Linked DNA regions of Sphaerotilus montanus. The protein of the gene in region 1 binds, or shares a complex with, the protein of each later gene. Links are inferred from orthologs where the notes say so. Each region holds a gene or a part of one and is shown on either strand. Other genes may lie near its edges.

Evidence for each region. Proteins that work in one complex are often made in the same cells at the same time.
Region 2: the proteins of obgE (region 1) and ybiB are in contact, whole or in part, in a crystal structure (PDB 8BFT), measured with the Escherichia coli proteins. The link is inferred for Sphaerotilus montanus from one-to-one orthologs.

Annotation. Positions count from the first base shown.
Region 1 is NZ_JACCFH010000001.1:565,589-570,684, forward strand. Bases 2,309-5,096 are described here. They hold obgE (GTPase ObgE), read right to left. Parts: upstream 4,361-5,096; coding sequence 3,257-4,360; downstream 2,309-3,256. Other genes in these bases: proB (glutamate 5-kinase), read right to left, coding at 2,309-3,222; rpmA (50S ribosomal protein L27), read right to left, coding at 4,454-4,711; rplU (50S ribosomal protein L21), read right to left, coding at 4,756-5,067. In the rest of the region: gamma-mobile-trio recombinase GmtY, read right to left, coding at 1-781; BDD16_RS02370 (hypothetical protein), read right to left, coding at 789-1,079; BDD16_RS02375 (PEP-CTERM sorting domain-containing protein), read right to left, coding at 1,371-1,940; more of proB, read right to left, coding at 2,101-2,308. UniProt on the Escherichia coli protein: An essential GTPase which binds GTP, GDP and possibly (p)ppGpp with moderate affinity, with high nucleotide exchange rates and a fairly low GTP hydrolysis rate.
Region 2 is NZ_JACCFH010000001.1:3,152,688-3,160,229, forward strand. What follows is about bases 2,973-5,742. They hold ybiB (DNA-binding protein YbiB), read right to left. Parts: upstream 4,930-5,742; coding sequence 4,015-4,929; downstream 2,973-4,014. Other genes in these bases: BDD16_RS14440 (ATPase), read left to right, coding at 3,268-3,780; BDD16_RS14445 (hypothetical protein), read left to right, coding at 3,777-4,010; BDD16_RS14455 (fused MFS/spermidine synthase), read right to left, coding at 4,952-5,742. Outside these bases: BDD16_RS14425 (acetyl-CoA carboxylase biotin carboxylase subunit), read left to right, coding at 1-562; BDD16_RS14430 (VOC family protein), read left to right, coding at 579-1,046; more of BDD16_RS14455, read right to left, coding at 5,743-5,755; BDD16_RS14460 (YoaK family protein), read right to left, coding at 5,761-6,525; BDD16_RS14465 (nitrate reductase), read right to left, coding at 6,573-7,542.

The DNA of each region.
Region 1 (5,096 bases):
CGTGGCTCGGGTGGTGGATGAGCACCTTGGCCTGGCGCGGGTTGGCCGGGTCCGGGAACACGTCCGAAACGTAGAGGTGCAAGGGCTCCGACTCGCGGAAGCCGGCTCCGTGCAGCAGCAGCGTGATGAGCATGCCGCGGTAGTCCTGGCGTCCGGCCGTGCTGAATCCCCTGGCGAGCAGTTCCTCGAAGCGCACCTCCGGGAAGGCCGGTGGCTCGCCTTTGTCGACCTTCGGCAGGCGCTGGCCCCGGACACGGTGCCCGGTTTCGGCAGGGGACGCGTTCGCCGCCCAGGTGTGCCCGAGGAAGGCCTTGCTGCGCCGGAACTGGTAGGCGACCTCGTCGGTCTGCCGGTCGAAGGCGCCGCCCGCATAGCGCGGGTTCACCTGGGCGGCCTCGGGACGCGTCTCGCCGAGCCAGTCGAAGAAGTCGGTCAGGTGGGTGACGATGTGCGATGCGTCCTGCGGCGAGCGCGGCGCCCAGCACAAGCCGCTGGGGTCGAGGCCGGTCACGCGGTCAAAGGTGCCTGTGTAGAGCCGCTGGGCGAAGTTCTGGAACAGGCGGTAGGTGTCGCGTTCGGCGGGGTTGGATTGCAGGTATTCGAGGAACATCCGCACCGAGCGGGTCACTTTCGACATCCACGCCAGGCTGCGGTCGTGGCTGCGGTACAGGCAATAGTCGAGCAAAGGCTCCAGCACCCCGGCCGGGGTCAGCAGCGCAGGCAGTTCGGTGTAGACCCCTGTGGCGTCGGTGTGGATACGGGCTTTGACGGTCACGAACATGGCGGACCTAGACAGCCAGGCGGCGCAACAGGTCCGTCGCGCCTTTGAAATCGACCTGGCGCACATGCATGACCAAGTCCACGGCACCGCCTCCGCCGCGCTGAAGCCGGGTGTCGAAGAACTTGGGGCCGCGAAGCAGCAATTCGAAATCCTGTCCATCGACGTTGACGTGATAGCGCTGAGTGCCGTGCGCGGTCAGAGGCTCGAAAGTGCTGTCGGCCTTCGCATAACACCCTAGCGCCGCCAGCACCAACAGGGCATCGAGCGCCCGCCAGCGCTCCAGAGTCGAGTTATCCACAGACCGCCGCCCCATACGCCCCTCCCCCGGACTCCCACCTGCTACTCGTCTTTCAATGAAAGACGGCTACTCGGAACAGCCAAAGACAGCGCTGCATCGTTCGATTCATCTTACATCATATGTATTTTTAGGGAATAGCTTTATTGAAATCAAGGCAAGAAAAAGCCCCTGCAAGAGGGGCTTAGAGGGCTTCCCGGAGCTAAACGCCCCTAACTATGCATTGAAGGTTGGGGGGAATAGCGGTCGAGGCGCTTTTTTTCATGGCGACTGCAGCCGCCAGGTCGACGCAGCTCAGGCCTGCGACTGCTTGCGGCGACGGGCCATGAAGCCCAGCGCGCTCAGACCGGCGAGCATCATCGCGTAGGACTCGGGTTCCGGCACGGCGGCAGCCACGCTGACAGCATCCACACCGAACGGCGAACCCTTGCCCGAGAAATACAGGTGGTAGGACTCGCCGGCGATCGCGGTGAAGGAATACGTCGCAGCCGTCCAGGCGGTGCCCCAGCTGGTCATCGGGTCGCCCGAGGTCCCCAGCGCGGTATTCAGGTCCAACGAGTTGAAGATGCGCGAACGGCCATCACCGGTTGCCCAGAAATTGACGTTGTAGAGACCACCGACCGCAGCCGTGAAGCTCTGGTAGATCGATTCGCCTGCGTCGAGCGCCGCGTATTGACTGCCAAGGAAGCCGCCCAACGGTGCGGTCGAAGCGCCACCCGTCGAGTCACCCCAGGCTGCATGCAGATCGACGTTCTCGAAAGAGGCATCGTTGAGGGGGATGGACTGGGCCTGCGCCACCGACGCACCCAGTGCGAATACAGCCGCCGCCAGCACCGAAATGTTCTTGAATCCGAGATTGTTCATGATTACTCCTGAATGTGATCTAGACCAGCCATCGGCCAATCTTGCAAACGGAGTCTAGGCAGCGGCACGCTTCGTACCACCCCTGTTCATGGGTACCACTCGGTACAAACTGATCAAGTCACCAACCGGAACCCACAAACAGGGGTGAGATTTTCACATTTCAGGCCAACAGCACCAGATTGTCCCGATGGATCAACTCCGCCTCGTTGGCGTAGCCCAGCAATCCTTCGATCTGCGACGACGGCTTGCGCGCGATGAGCCGGGTCTCGCTGCAGGCGTAGTTCGCCAAGCCCCGGGCGATCTCGACACCCGCCTGCGTGCGCACCGCGATCACGTCCCCACGGGAAAAATCGCCCTGCACTTCCACCACGCCGATCGGCAGCAGGCTCTTGCCCTCGTCGCGCAGCTTGAGCGCGGCGCCGTCGTCCACCACCACTGCGCCCTTGAGCTGCAGGTGGTCGGCCATCCACTGCTTGCGCGCCGCGACCTTCGGCGTCGTCGCCACCAGCAGCGTGCCGATGGACTCGCCCGCCACCAGCCGCAGCAGCGCGTCCGGCTCGCGGCCCCAGGCGATCACGGTGGACGCGCCACTGCCGGCCGCCCGCTTCGCCGCCAGGATCTTGGTGATCATCCCGCCCTTGCCGATGCTGGAGCCGGCGCCACCGGCCATCTGCTCCAGCTCCGGCGTGCCCGCCACCGCTTCATGGATGAACTTCGCGTCCGGATCCTTGCGCGGATCGGCCGAGTACAGGCCCTTCTGGTCGGTCAGGATGACCAGCGCATCGGCGTCGACGAGGTTGGCCACGAGCGCACCCAGCGTGTCGTTGTCGCCGACCTTGATCTCGTCGGTGACGACCGTGTCGTTCTCGTTGATGACCGGCACCACGCCCAGCCCGAGCAGCGTCAGCAGCGTCGAGCGCGCGTTCAGGTAACGCTCGCGGTCGGCCAGATCGGCGTGCGTGAGCAGCACCTGTGCGCTGCCGAGGCCCTGTTCGCGCAAGGACGTCTCGTAGATCTGCGCCAGCCCCATCTGTCCGACGGCGGCGGCGGCCTGCAACTCGTGCAGCTCCTTCGGCCGGGTTGCCCAGCCCAGGCGCTTCATGCCCTCGGCGATGGCACCGGACGACACCATCACCACCTCGCGGCCCTGGCGGACCAGCGCCGCGAGCTGCACGCACCAGGCGTGGATGGCCTCGGCGTCCAGGCCGCGGCCCTCGTTGGTGACCAGGCTGGAGCCGACCTTGACGACAATGCGGCGGGCGTTCAGCAGAACCTCACTCATGGCGACCTCGCGAATAGGGAAACGTGGCGTGTGCTCAGCGGAAGCGCGGATCGGTCGGATCGGGCGGCGTGGCTTCGTTGTCAGTCTCGACGAAGCGCACGTCGGGCACCTCGATCGGGGGCGCATTGAGGGCGGCCACGTGCTGGTAGAGCGCGCGGACGAGGGGCTCGCAGCCCTCGCGGGTCAGCGCCGAGATCTCGAACACCGGCGCCTTCCAGCGCAGGCGGCGCACGATGTCCTTCACGCGGGCCTTGCGCTCCGCGGGGTCCGGGATCATGTCGAGCTTGTTGAGCACGAGCCAGCGCGGCTTCTCGTAGAGCGCCTTGTCGTACTTCTTCAGCTCCTTGGCGATCGCGCGGATCTGCGCGACCGGATCGACACCCTCGTCGAAGGGCACCGCGTCCACCATGTGCAGCAGCACGCGGGTGCGCTGCAGGTGGCGCAGGAAGTAATGGCCCAGGCCGGCACCTTCGGAGGCGCCCTCGATCAGGCCCGGCACGTCGGCGACCACGAAGCTCTGGCTCGGGCCGACGCGCACCACGCCCAGGTTGGGGTGCAGCGTCGTGAACGGGTAGTCGGCGATCTTCGGGCGCGCGTTCGAGATCGCGGTGATCAGCGTGGACTTGCCCGCGTTGGGCATGCCGAGCAGGCCGACGTCGGCCAGCACGCGCAATTCGAGCTTCAGATTCTTGATCTCGCCGGGCCAGCCGACCGTCTTCTGGCGCGGCGCACGGTTGGTGCTGGTCTTGTAGTGCAGGTTGCCGAAGCCGCCATCCCCGCCCTTGGCCAGGATGATCTCCTCGCCGTGCGTGAGCAGCTCGGCAATGACCTCTTCCGTCTCGCCATCGCGGATGATGGTGCCGACGGGCACGCGCAGGACGATGTCCGCACCCGCAGCGCCGAACTGGTCGGAGCCCCGGCCAGCTTCCCCGTTGCGGGCTTCGTAGCGGCGGATGTAGCGGAAGTCGATCAGCGTGTTCAGGTTGCGGTCGCCCACGACGAACACATGGCCGCCACGGCCGCCGTTGCCGCCGTCCGGGCCGCCGAACGGAATGAACTTCTCGCGCCGGAAGCTGGCGCAGCCGGAGCCACCGTTGCCGGCGGCCACATCGATGGTGACTTCATCGACAAATTTCATGCTTGTACTCCAGCGTCCAGGCGCATCGGATCATTTCAAAGCAAAAAAGCCCCGGCTTGCCGGGGCTTCATGCGCGCAAGCGTCGCGGGTCGATCAGACCGGCGTGACGATCACGGTCTTGCGGTTCTCGGCGCCCTTGGTGGCAAACGAGATGGTGCCATCGACCAGCGCGAACAGCGTGTGGTCACGGCCCATGCCGACATTGCTGCCAGCATGGAAACGGGTGCCGCGCTGGCGCACGATGATGGAGCCGGCGCTGACGACCTGGCCGCCGTAGGCCTTGACGCCGAGCATCTTCGGTTGGGAGTCGCGGCCGTTCCGTGTGGAACCGCCGCCTTTTTTCTGTGCCATGGTTCAGATCCTCTGAGGATGTGCTGGATGGGAGAGGCGACGGCTCAGCCGAGCACCGCGCTGATTTGCAGCTCGGTGTAGTTCTGGCGGTGGCCCTGGCGCTTCTGGTAGTGCTTGCGACGGCGCATCTTGAAGATGCGGACCTTGTCGTGCCGACCATGCGACAGCACGGTGGCCGTCACCGTTGCGCCATCAACCAAGGGAGCGCCAACCCGGAGTTCTGCACCGCTTCCAACGGCGAGCACCTGGTCGATCACGATCTCTTGGCCAACGTCCGCAGTGATCTGTTCTACTTTGATTTTTTCGCCGGCTGCAACCTTGTATTGCTTGCCACCGGTTTTTATGACCGCGTACATATCAGCCCTTTCTTGGGGGTAAAGTTCTC
Region 2 (7,542 bases), 2.6 Mb from region 1 along the record:
CGGCGTCAACAAGGACGCGCCGGATCTGGTCGTCGCGGTGCTCGGCGCCCAGGGTGACCACGTCTACCACCCGGTCAAGGTCAGTGGCTACGACAGCGCGCTCGGCACCGCCAACGTGCTGCTGGGCGACAAGATCTACGCGATCCGCAGCCACACCAAGCTCGGTGACCTGCTGATGACCGGCGTGTGCAACGGCCTGCCGTTCACCGCGCAGGTCGAGCGCAGCGCCAACAAGAACCCGCTCGCCATCCGCGTCGCCCACAACGGCACGCAGATCGACGCGCTGGTGCTGAACCCGCGTGCCGCCGAGCTGATGAAGCTGATGCCCTACAAGGCACCGCCCGACACCAGCAAGTCGCTGCTGTCGCCGATGCCGGGCCTGCTGGCCGACGTGTCGGTGGCGGTCGGGCAGAAGGTGCAGGCCGGTGAGAAGCTCGCGGTCATCGAGGCGATGAAGATGGAGAACATCCTCGTCGCCGTGCAGGATTGCGTCGTCGCCGAGATCCTCGCGAAGAAGGGCGAGAGCCTGAGCGTGGACCAGCCGATCCTGCGGTTCGAGTGACAGCACGGGGAACACCATGAGCACACCCAAGCCATTCAAGATCCTCGGCATCCAGCAGATCGCCATCGGCGGCACCGACAAGCAGCGGCTCAAGTCGCTGTGGGTCGACATCTTCGGCCTGCAAGTCAAGAGCACCTTCGTCAGCGAACGCGAGAACGTGGACGAGGACATCTGCGCCCTCGGCAGCGGCCCGACCGCGGTCGAAGTTGACCTGATGCAGCCGCTGGACATCGACAAGAAGCCGGCCGTGCACGCCACGCCGCTGAACCATGTCGGCCTGTGGGTGGATGACCTGGCCAAGGCGGTCGAGTGGATGACGGCCAACGGCGTGCGTTTCGCGCCGGGCGGCATCCGCAAGGGCGCGGCCGGGTTCGACATCTGCTTCATCCACCCGAAGGCGAACGACGAGTTCCCGATCGGGGGTGAAGGGGTGCTGATCGAGCTGGTGCAGGCGCCGGCCGAGGTCGTCGCGGCCCTGTCCTGAGCGTCTGCCGCACCCTGCGATGTGCGGCAACACCCGGCTGGCGACTGTCCGAGACAGGACAGCGTCAGCCGCTCCGGGTGAAATGAAAAGCTATACTCGCCGCGCTCGGTCGGCGGGGTCAGAGGAGACCGTTCCATGAGCACCAACTACGCCGAATTCCACCGCCGCTCCATTGAAGACCGCGAGGGCTTCTGGGGCGAGCAGGCGCAACTGATCGACTGGCACAAGCCCTTCGACCAGGTCTGCGACTACACCAACCCCCCGTTCGCCAAGTGGTTCGCCGGCGGCGAGACCAACCTCTGCCACAACGCCGTCGACCGCCACCTCGCGGCCCGCGCCGACCAGAACGCGCTGATCTTCGTCTCGACCGAGACGAACACCGAGAAGGCCTACAGCTACCGCGAACTGCACGCCGAAGTGCAGCGCATGGCCGCGATCTACCAGTCGCTCGGCGTCAAGAAGGGCGACCGCGTGCTGATCTACATGCCGATGATTGCCGAGGCCGCGTTCGCGATGCTGGCCTGCGTGCGCATCGGCGCGATCCACTCGGTGGTGTTCGGCGGCTTCGCCAGCCACTCGCTGGCCAGCCGCATCGACGACGCCCAGCCCACCGTCATCGTCAGCGCCGACGCCGGGATGCGTGGTGGCAAGTCGGTGCCCTACAAGCACCTGCTCGACGAGGCGATCAACCTCTCGGCCCACAAGCCGGCCAAGGTGCTGATGGTCAACCGCGGTCTGGCCGACTACGCCAAGGTCGATGGCCGTGACGTCGACTACGCCGAACAGCGCGCCCTGCAGATGGACACCGTCGTGCCGTGCGTCTGGGTCGAGTCCACCCATCCGTCCTACATCCTCTACACCTCGGGCACGACCGGCAAGCCCAAGGGCGTGCAGCGTGACACCGCTGGCTACACGGTGGCGCTGGCCGCGTCGATGAAGCACATCTACATGGGCAACCCCGGCGAGACGTACTTCAGCACGTCTGACATCGGCTGGGTCGTCGGCCACAGCTACATCATCTACGGCCCGCTGATCAACGGCATGGCCACGATCATGTACGAGGGCCTGCCGACCCGCCCGGACGCCGGCATCTGGTGGAGCCTGGTCGAGAAGTACAAGGTCACCGTGATGTTCTCGGCCCCGACCGCCGCGCGCGTGCTGAAGAAGCAGGATCCGGCCTACCTGACCAAGTACGACCTGAGCAGTCTGAAGGCGCTGTTCCTGGCTGGCGAGCCGCTCGACGAGCCGACGGCGACCTGGATCGGCGGCGCGCTGAACAAGCCCATCATCGACAACTACTGGCAGACCGAGACCGGCTGGCCGATCATGGCGATCTGCAACGGCGTCGAGCCGGCACCGACCAAGTTCGGCTCGCCGGGCAAGGCGGTCTACGGCTACGACGTCCAGCTGATCGACGAGACCACCGGCGAGGAGATCACCGAGCCGAACAAGAAGGGCGTGATCGCCGTCAACGGCCCGCTGCCCCCCGGCTGCCTGCAGACCGTCTGGGGCGACGACAAGCGCTACGTCAGCACCTACTGGACCAGCATCCACAACAAGGTGATGTACTCCACCTTCGACTGGGGCGTGAAGGACGCCGACGGCTACTTCTTCATCCTGGGCCGTACCGATGACGTGATCAACGTCGCCGGCCACCGCCTGGGCACCCGCGAGATCGAGGAAAGCATCTCCAGCCACGCCAACGTCGCCGAAGTGGCCGTGGTGGGCGTGGCCGACCAGCTCAAGGGCCAGGTCGCGGTGGCGTTTGCCGTGCTGAAGGACCCGAGCAAGATCACGAATGTGGCCGATGCCAAGGCGCTGGAAGCCGAGACATGAAGGTCGTGGACAACCAGCTCGGCGCCGTGGCGCGTCCGGCCTCGGTGCGCTTCGTGACCACGCTGCCCAAGACCCGCTCGGGCAAGGTGCTGCGCCGCGCGATCCAGGCCGTCTGCGAAGGCCGCGATGCGGGTGACCTGACGACGATGGAAGACCCGGCCGCGCTGATGCAGATCAAGGACCTGGTCACGGGCTGACCTGCCGGATCTTCGGAATCTGCTGCCTCCGGATGGTGATTCCGGACCGCCGCCCCGCTCATGCGAGCGGGGCTTTTTTTCGTCCACCCATCAGTTCCTCTTCAGAATATCAAGAGAAAAATGTCACGGCGAGTTACATAATGATTTGAAATTCTTTCGATTGCACCGCCTCCTGGAGCGAACTGGACATGCCCCGCATCCACATCATTGCCGGCCCGCCGGGCGCAGGAAAGACCACGTTTGCCAAGGAATATCTGCCGCAGGAGGCGGCCTGCCGGAACTTCATCGACGCCGATCTGATCGCCCAGGGCCTGTCGCCCTTCGCGCCGGAGCGCATGGCCCAGCGGGCCAGCAAGCTGATGCAGATGACGATCCAGGACATGCTGCGGCTGCGCGAGACCTTCGGCTTCGAGACCTCGCTGCGCAGCCGGGACTACGCCAGCCTGATCCCCGACTGGCGCGCCAAGGGGTATGTGGTGCAGATGGTGTTCCTGTCGCTGCCGTCGTGGGAGGTGGCGCAGCACCGGGTCAACGAGCGTGCGCGCCAGGGTGGCCTGCGCATGGCGAGCGATGTGGTGCAGCGCCGTTATGACACCGGCCTGCACAACTTCCACGCCGTCTACAAGGACCTCGTGGACCTCTGGGTGCATTTCGACAACGCGGGACCTGTCCCGAAACTGGTGGACTGGAGCGGCGCATGAAGAACGGTTCCCTGACCCAGCAGACCTACATTGCACCCGAGGTGCTGGGCGCCTACGCGGCGCTGAAGCGGTCCGCCGAGATCTCGCGGCAGATGGCCTTCCTCACCGGCACCGACGTGATCATCGTCAAGGACGGCCGCATCCTGCGCGAGTCCGGGGCCGAGAGCTACGACCTGCGCGCCGAGCGGCCGACGAGCAACGTGCATCCGCTCCCCCGGCCAGTGCGCTGACGCTTCAACGCGGCAGCGCGTCGCGCAGGCACTGCACCTGGCGGGCGATCGAGGTCGGCAGCGGGATCTGACCGTCCAGCACCGCGTGGATGTGCGCTGCGGTGGTGTCGGCATCGATGGTGGCGGGCAATGCCGGCAGTTCCACCAGCACGCCTTCCTGTGGCGCCACCGACAGCGTGGTGTCCAGCACGCCCGCCCGGTAGACATCCAGCCGCGGCTGCCGGCGGGCATCGGCCACCGGCTCGCCTTCGGTGCCGCGCATCAGCACCGCGTCGGCGCCGCTGTCGCGCAGGTACTGCGACAGGCTCACCGCGTACTCCGGGTGGGTGTGGTTGACCACCCGCAGCGCGCCGGGAAGGGCCGGCAGCAGCTTGGCGATGGTGTGCCCGCTGTTGCGCAGGCCGAGCACGCGGCGCAGCGCCAGCAACTGCGCCAGCGGCCGGTTCAGCGTTTCGAGCGACATGAACACCGGCTCGCCGCGCGCCCATTGCGCCGCGGCCTGGGCAGCGTCGGCGGCGGGCGGCAGGCCGAGCGCGGTGAAGATCGCCGCGCTGGTGACGCGACCGGGGTCGTCGATCGGGCCGTGGACCAGCACCGGCACCCCTTCGCGCGCCAGCAGCAGCGCCAGCAGCGGCGTGAAGTTCGGCAGCTTGCGCGCGCCGTTGTAGGACGGCAGCAGCACGGCGGGCGAGGGCGCCACCAGCGGCAGCGTGTGCACCATGGCGGCCTCGACAAAGGCCGCGAGTTCGTCCGCCGATTCGCCCTTGATGCGCATCGCCAGCGCGAAGCCGCCGAGTTCGAGGTCGCTGACACGGCCATCGAGGATGCGGGTCATCAGGTCGAGCGCCTGGGCGTGGTCCAGCGAGCGGGCACCGTCCTTGCCGCGGCCGATGGTCTTGAGATAGGGGGCGATGGTCATGGGGGGATTGTCGTCGTCGGCTTCAAGCGGTGCCCGTGTCGGCCTGTTGCTGCAGCAGTGCGCGCCGCACCGCGGCCATGGCGGGCTGCAGCGCGCGCCAGGCGGCGGCATCGAAGCCCGCGGGGCCGCGCGTGGTGATGTCGCGCCGCCGCAGTGCCTGCGCGTCGCGGCAGGCCAGCACCACGCTGTTCGTGCCCCGCTCCCCGTCGCCGACCACCAGCACCGCGTCCGCGCCGAAGGTCTGCCGGATGCGCGCCACATGCACGGCGAACAGCGGCTGGCTGGCGCCGCTGGGCAGGTTCGCCACCAGCCAGCCGGTGTCGGTCAGGGCCTGCGCACAGTCGTCGTAGAACGCCTGCGAACACAGCGCGTCGGGCAGGCCTTCCCAGTCGAAGCCGTCCACCAGCAGCACGTCGAAACGCTGCGGCGGATCGCGCACCAGCACCGCGCCGTCCTGGCAGACCACCCGCAGGCGCGCGCTGTCCGGCGGAATGCCGAAGTCGCCGCGCAGCGCGATCACGTGCGGGTTGATCTCGGCGACCTGCAGCGTGCTGTCCGGCAGGTGCCGGTGGCAGAACTTCACCAGCGAGCCGCCACCCAGGCCGATCAGCGCGATGCTGGCGGGCCGCGGCTGCCACAGCAGGAAGCCCATCATGCGCTGCGTGTAGGCCAGGTCCAGCCCGTCGGGGTCGTCCATGCGCATGCGGCTCTGGATCTCGCTGAGCGAGAAGTGCAGGGCGCGGACGGTGCGCGCCTGGTCCTGGTAGACGTAGGGACGGACGTGGTCGTCCGCGGTTTCACCGGTGGGTTCGGGGGTGTCGGGCATGGGGTTCAAGGAGGGAAACGGGCCGGGGCGATGCGGTGCAGGTCCCTGGCCAGCGCTGGCAGGGCCATCACCGCCAGCAGTGCTGCCAGCGGAATCGTCGCCGAGAAGCCCAGCGACCGGAAGGCCAGCGCACCGACGATGCCGCCGCTGAAGAACAGCGCCAGCACGGTCGCATGGATCCACAGCTTGTCGCGGTTGGCGCGCACGTACATCGGATCGTCCGCGTCGCGCTGGCCGTTCCAGTAGAGCAGGCGGCCCAGCTCGATGCCCAGGTCGGTGACCACGCCGGTCATGTGCGTGGTGCGGATCTCGGCGTTCGAGATCTTGGTGATGATGGCGTTCTGCAGGCCCATGATGAAACACAGCAGCAGCACCGTGGTCGGCACCAGCAGGGCCTTGAAGTCGTGCAGGTTGGCGCCGAGCAGGCCGAACAGCAGCAGCAGGCCGGCCTCCAGCAGCAGCGCCAGCGCGTACTTGCCCTGGAGCTGGCGGTGGCGGCCCCAGTTGATCAGCAGGGAGGTGCAGGCGGCGCCCGAGACGAAGGCGCCCAGGGCCACCAGCCCCGCCAGCGCTAGCCCGATGCTGCCCAGCGCGAGGTCGTCGGCGATGCCGGAGATGATCCCGCTCATGTGCGAGGTGTAGCGGGCCACGGCCAGAAAGCCGCCCGCATTGACCGCTCCGGCGACGAAGGCCAGCACGCCGCCCAGCTGCCGGTTGGCAGTGCGGGTGCGGTCGCGGCCGGTCAGGCGCTGGAGGAACTGGAAGGCCATGGTGGGAGGCGGTCACTGTAACCGACGCCCTCGCCATGGCCCCCGCTTCACAAGGCGGTGGCCGTGCCCGCCGACGCCTTGGCCAGACCCCGCAGCACCGGCAGGCAGGAGCCGCAGTTGGTGCCGCATTTCAGCTCACCCTGCAACTGCGCCATGCGCTCCTCTACGCTACCGCTGCAACGCCCGAGCACCTGCACGATCTGCGGCTCGGTGACGTTGAAGCAGGTGCAGACCTGCGGGCCCTTGTCCTGCACCGGCACGGGCGCGGTCGGGCTGCCGGCGAGCAGCGCGCGGCCATAGGACTGCGCCGGCAACTCGTCCTGCAGCAGCGTCTTGATCCACGACTCCGCCCGCGTGTCGCCCGCCAGCAGCACGCCGCGCAGCAGCCGGTCGACGCTCACGTTCTGCATGAGCACGGCGCGGTACTGGCCGCGCTGGCGGTCGTGGTAGACCAGTGTGTCGCGGCCGGACAGGCCGAGCAGCGCCTCGATCTGCTTGACCAGCGCTTCCTGCATCGGCGCCGCGGCGGCCGCGCGCCAGACCAGCCCGGCCAGCCCGTCGGCGTGCGGCTCGCGACCGAAGGGCAGCACCATCGCGTAGCCGAACTGCGGCATCAGCGCCTTGAGCGCCTCGCGGGCCTTCAAGGCTTCTGCTTGCGGCAGCCACGCCAGCCCCAGCATCCGCCATGGCAGCTTCACCGCCTCGATGCGCACGGCGGCGTGTTTCAGCTCGGGCTGCTTCGACGTCGGGCAGTACGTCGGCAGCGTCACGCCGTTGATGCCCAGGCGCGCGACCCCCTTGTCGTCGGTGCCGCCGAGCACTTCCTCGCCCCAGTGCATCGGGATCGCGACCTGCGTCGGCGCGACCTTGTCGGTGCTCTGGATCGGCAGCACCAGACTGCCGCGCCGCGAGCGGACCTCGACCAGCGCGCCGTCCTGCAGGCCACGCCGCGCCACGTCGGTCGGGTGCATCTCGACCACGGGTTCCGCGATGTGGCCGAACAGGCGGCCGAGCGTG